DNA from 2 places in the Arthrobacter sp. alpha11c genome. Region 2 is predicted to be linked to the other one. Evidence: predicted binding sites of a transcription regulator. Region 2 holds the regulator's gene; the other holds the start of a gene.
What was found. Region 2 encodes LexA, which represses DNA repair genes until DNA is damaged. Its sites were predicted from a motif close to TCGAACANNTGTTCGA; they were not measured.
Positions count from the first base shown of each region.

Region 1: a site for LexA is predicted at 672-687, ahead of ACTAQJ_RS17525 (shikimate dehydrogenase). Genes of this name have one in related genera too.

Region 1 is NZ_CP196747.1:3,787,161-3,789,559, forward strand. It holds gene ACTAQJ_RS17520 (IclR family transcriptional regulator) at 1-580, shown strand, start outside; gene ACTAQJ_RS17525 (shikimate dehydrogenase) at 783-1,697, shown strand; partial or broken gene ACTAQJ_RS17530 (bifunctional sugar phosphate isomerase/epimerase/4-hydroxyphenylpyruvate dioxygenase family protein) at 1,697-2,399, shown strand, end outside.
Region 2 is NZ_CP196747.1:1,833,934-1,836,332, reverse strand. It holds gene ACTAQJ_RS08440 (ATP-dependent DNA helicase) at 1-1,141, shown strand, start outside; gene lexA (transcriptional repressor LexA) at 1,151-1,894, opposite strand; gene ACTAQJ_RS08430 (LysM peptidoglycan-binding domain-containing protein) at 2,251-2,399, shown strand, end outside.

The DNA of each region.
Region 1 (2,399 bases), 2.0 Mb from region 2:
CCGTCGGTATCACCTGGGATTGCGGGTTTTCCAGCTGGGCCAGCGGGTGTCCAACCACCATGGCTTCGCGGCAACGGCTCTTCCCGTACTCCAGCGCGTCACCGAGCGGACCGAGGAGGCAACAATCCTCTCCGTGCGCGACGGAAACCATCATCTGACCGTGAACAAGGTGGACGGTCCCAAGACCTTCCGCGTCACCAGCGATCCCGGCCATCTGGGCGCGCTGCACACGACGTCCGTGGGTAAGGCGATTGTCGCTTTTGAGAACGACGCCGAACGCGAACGACTGCTCGAAGAGTTGCCTTTGGAGCCCCTCACTGAGCGCTCCATTACCGATCGGGCTGCCTTCCGGGCGGAGATTGAGCAGGTGCGCCGGCAGGGCTACGCGGTGATGGACGAAGAAAACGAGATCGGCATGCGCGCCGTCGCAGTGCCCGTCCTCAACTCCCAGGGCCACGCATTCGCCTCCCTCGCCACGGCCGTGCCGGTCTTTCGTCTCACCATGGATGAACTCATCGCCCACGTCCCCACGTTGCAGGAAGCCGCGGCGGAACTCGCGGCCCGCTTGCCCCAGCGGTAACCCAACTGGGGGACAGGACATGTCGCTATGAGCCCCCAGTGGGGCGTTATCTGTCCCCTAGTTGGGTGAGGGGAGCGCAAATGTTCGCGATAAGAACAAGCGTGCGGAATATGAACAATTGTAGTAATCTAAATAGCACCCGGACCGGCAACGCCCGAAAAGCGCCAACAGTCCGCGGTGCTGAAGTCAAAGGAGCTTTAGGATGAGCAACCGAGCCGAGTCCGTTCTGGTGGGCCTCATAGGCGAAGGCGTCATGCCCTCGCTCACGCCGCCCATGCACGAACACGAAGCCGACGTGCAGGGCCTTCGCTTGCTGTACCGCCCCATTGACCTGCTGGAACTCGCGTTGCAGGCCACCGCCGTCGGGGATCTCCTCACCGCAGCCCAGCGCATGGGCTTCAATGGCCTGAACATCACGCACCCGTGCAAGCAACTGGTACTGGAGCACCTTGACGAGATTTCCGACGACGCCCGTCGCCTGGGTGCCGTCAATACGGTCCTGATTCAAGATGGTCGGTTCATCGGCCACAACACTGACTTCTCCGGTTTCGGTTCGGCGCTCGCCGACGGACTGCCCGGGGCGAAGCTGGACCGCGTGGTCCAGTTGGGTGCGGGCGGTGCGGGATCCGCCGTCGCGTACGCGTTGCTCAAAGCCGGCGTCGGCACGCTGGACCTCGTGGACATGGACTCCACCCGTGCCGCTGAACGCGCCACGGAACTCGGCGAACTCTTCCCGTCCGCCACGGTCACGCCGCGCACTCCCGCCGAGCTGAGCGAGATCATGCCGCTCGCCGATGGCCTGGTGCACTGCACCCCTATCGGCATGGCCGCCCATCCGGGAGTGCCGCTGAACATCGACCTCCTGGAACCGCGCCACTGGGTTGCCGACATCGTCTACCGGCCGATCGACACACGTCTGGTCCGCGAGGCGCGCGCCAAGGGTTGCGACGTCCTCGACGGCGGCAGGATGGCGGTCGGTCAGGCGGCCGACGCTTTCCAGCTCTTCACCGGACGCGACGCCGACCGCGACCGCATGCGGGCACACTTCCTGGAGCTGATCGCCGTGGAAGATGCCGCAGCCTCACTGGCCCCTGAGCTGACGAAGGCGGGTCACTGATGCGCACCGGAATCGCCACTGTCTGCCTGTCCGGCACCCTGAAAGAGAAGATGCAGGCCTGCGCTATAGCGGGCTTTGACGGCATCGAAATCTTCGAGCAGGATCTCGTCACCTCGCCGCTCAGCCCCGATGATGTGCGGAAAATGGCCGCCGATCTCGGTCTGGGTCTGGACCTCTACCAGCCGTTCCGCGATTTCGACGGCGTCACCCCGGACCTGCTCAAGGCCAACCTCCGCAGGGCCGAAGCGAAATTTAATCTGATGGAACGCCTCGGCATGGACACCATCCTTGTCTGCTCCAACGTGGCCACGGCAACCATCGACGACGACGAACTTCGCGCCTCCCAACTGGCAGAGCTTGCTGAACTGGCCGGGGACCACGGCGTCAAGGTTGCCTACGAAGCGTTGGCCTGGGGCAAATACGTCAACGATTATGAGCACGCGTATCGCTTGGTCGAGATGGTGGACCACCCGAACCTCGGAACGTGCCTGGACTCCTTCCACATCCTTTCCCGCGACTGGGATACCGCGCCGATCGAGAAGATCAACGCGGACAAGATCTTTTTCGTCCAGGTTGCCGATGCCCCCAAGCTCTCCATGGACGTCCTCTCCTGGAGCCGCCACTACCGGGTGTTCCCCGGCGAGGGCCAGTTCGAGCTCGCCAAGTTCATGGGCCACGTGGTCCGCGCCGGCTATACGGGTC
Region 2 (2,399 bases):
CGCGGCAGCCGATCGACTGGACATGGCCATTGCCGGAGTCCCCAACGGTCTGCTGCCCAATGGGCTCAACGACGAACAACTGGACTGCCTGGACCAACTGCGCGATGCCACACGCGCCGCACTGTCTGACTCGAAGACTGACTCTTCAAACGCGGTCGACGGCGGCAGGCAGCTTGCGCGCTCACGGCTCATGCTCATTCTGGAACTGTGCGAGCGGATGCTCGCAGCCAAGGAGAACCGTGAAGTGGTGTGGTTCTCCAGGAACAGCACCTTCGATCCCCAGCAGGGGTACTCGCACCCGGACGAGACCGCCCCCGCACTGATCAACATCGCCCCGCTTAGCGTTGCTGGCCGGCTGCGGGAAGGCCTTTTCGCGGGGCACACAGTGGTGCTTACTTCTGCCACGCTGGCTATTGGATCCGCCTTTGAGCCCGCAGCAGGTGGCCTGGGCCTCATTGGAGATGGTGCGCCCAGCTGGACCGGGTTGGACGTCGGATCGCCTTTTGATTATCCGAAGCAGGGTGTCCTTTACGTGGCCAAGCACCTGCCCAAGCCCGGCAGGGGCACTTCTCCCGAGGCACTGGATGAGCTTGAAGACCTCATCCGTGCATCCGGTGGGGGAGCCCTGTGCCTGTTCTCCTCACGTCGAGCGGCCGAGGAAGCCGCAGACGCGATGCGGCCACGGCTGGATGTGGATATCCTCTGCCAGGGGGAATCCACTATGGCCGCACTGGTGAAGCAGTTTGCCGATGAACCGGACACCTGCCTCTTCGGCACCATGTCCCTGTGGCAGGGCGTCGATGTCCCTGGCGGTTCATGCCGCCTTGTGGTGATTGACCGCATTCCGTTCCCGAGGCCCGATGACCCGCTGATGACCGCACGCTCGCGAGCCGTTGCACAGTCCGGGGGCAACGGGTTCATGGCGGTGTCAGCTACCCACGCGGCAATTCGTCTTGCACAGGGAGCAGGACGCCTTATTCGATCCACCAGCGACAAAGGCGTGGTCGCTGTCCTGGACTCACGGCTTTCCACCGAACGGTACGGCGGGTTCCTGCGTGCCGCTTTGCCGCCATTTTGGGCAACGACGGACCGCAACGTGGTGCGCGGCGTCCTGGAACGCTTGGGCGCAAAGAAAACGTAGGCGAACGCCCTAGAGGGAGCGCAGGACCGAGACGACCTTGCCCATAATGGTGGCTTGGTCTCCCAGTATCGGTTCGTACTGCGTGTTCTGGGGGAGCAGCCAGGTGTGGCCGTCCCGCTGGCGGAAGGTTTTTACTGTGGCTTCGTCATCCAGGAGTGCTGCCACGATGTCACCGTTGATGGCGTCATTCTGGCGGCGGACAACCACCCAGTCACCGTCACAAATTGCGGCATCGATCATTGAGTCCCCAGCGACCTTCAGCATGAACAGTTCGCCGTGGCCCACCAGTTGCCGTGGCAGGGGCAAGACGTCCTCAATAGTCTGGTCTGCCAGGATGGGCCCACCGGCTGCGATGCGTCCCACCAAGGGCACCATCGCGGTGTCGCTGGCGCTGGCCAATTCCGTCACGGCGAGTCCACCTGCGCTGCGCAGTGTAGTAGCTGCTTCAACTCCGGGAATTGTGCCGCCGTCAAGGGTCAAAGGCATGAGTACTTCCATGGCGCGGGGGCGCTTGGGATCTCTGCGCAAGTAGCCGAGCTTCTCCAACTGGGAGAGTTGGTGCGTGACGCTGGAGAGGCTCGCGAGACCAACGGTGTCGCCAATTTCGCGCATGCTGGGCGGATACCCGTTGTCATTGACAGAGCGCTGGATGGTTTCCAGGATTTTCTTCTGCCGGACAGTCAGGCTTTTGGGACTCTTTTGAGGCTGCTGGCTCCGCAGGGGTGCCCCGCCGCCGGTGGCTTTCGCTGCCATGTTCGCCAATGCCCTTCCGTTCCGCCCGGTCACGGTCTGAAGTGCGCCCGGGGATGTTGGATCTGAAAAAATGTCAGACCCTCCTGTTCCACTGAAACAGTGCCTGTTTCTTCACTCAAACCTAGGCCAGGCACAGGCGTTTATCAAACATTCGTTCTAGCGAGTCTCGACACCGTTCGTTGATAAGTGCTAAAAATGTCATAGCAAGGTTCGAATATGTGTTCTATAAAAGTTGAACGCAGCTCGGATGTTCGAAGAAAGTGTTCGAACATTCGGGCCGGGTCCAAACGAACACAAGGAATTGGCAGCCGGCAACGGGCATCCGATGCAGGCAATCGCTCAGAAGGGCTCAGCTCATGTCCGCAATCTCAACGTTCCATGAATTCCGCAACACTCCGGCTCCTGCGCGTCTCCGGCTTACCCAACGCGGCAGGATCGTCTTCTTCGGAATCCCCACCATGCTGCTCCTTGCCGCGCTGCTGAGCCTTGCCGGCTTCATTAACTC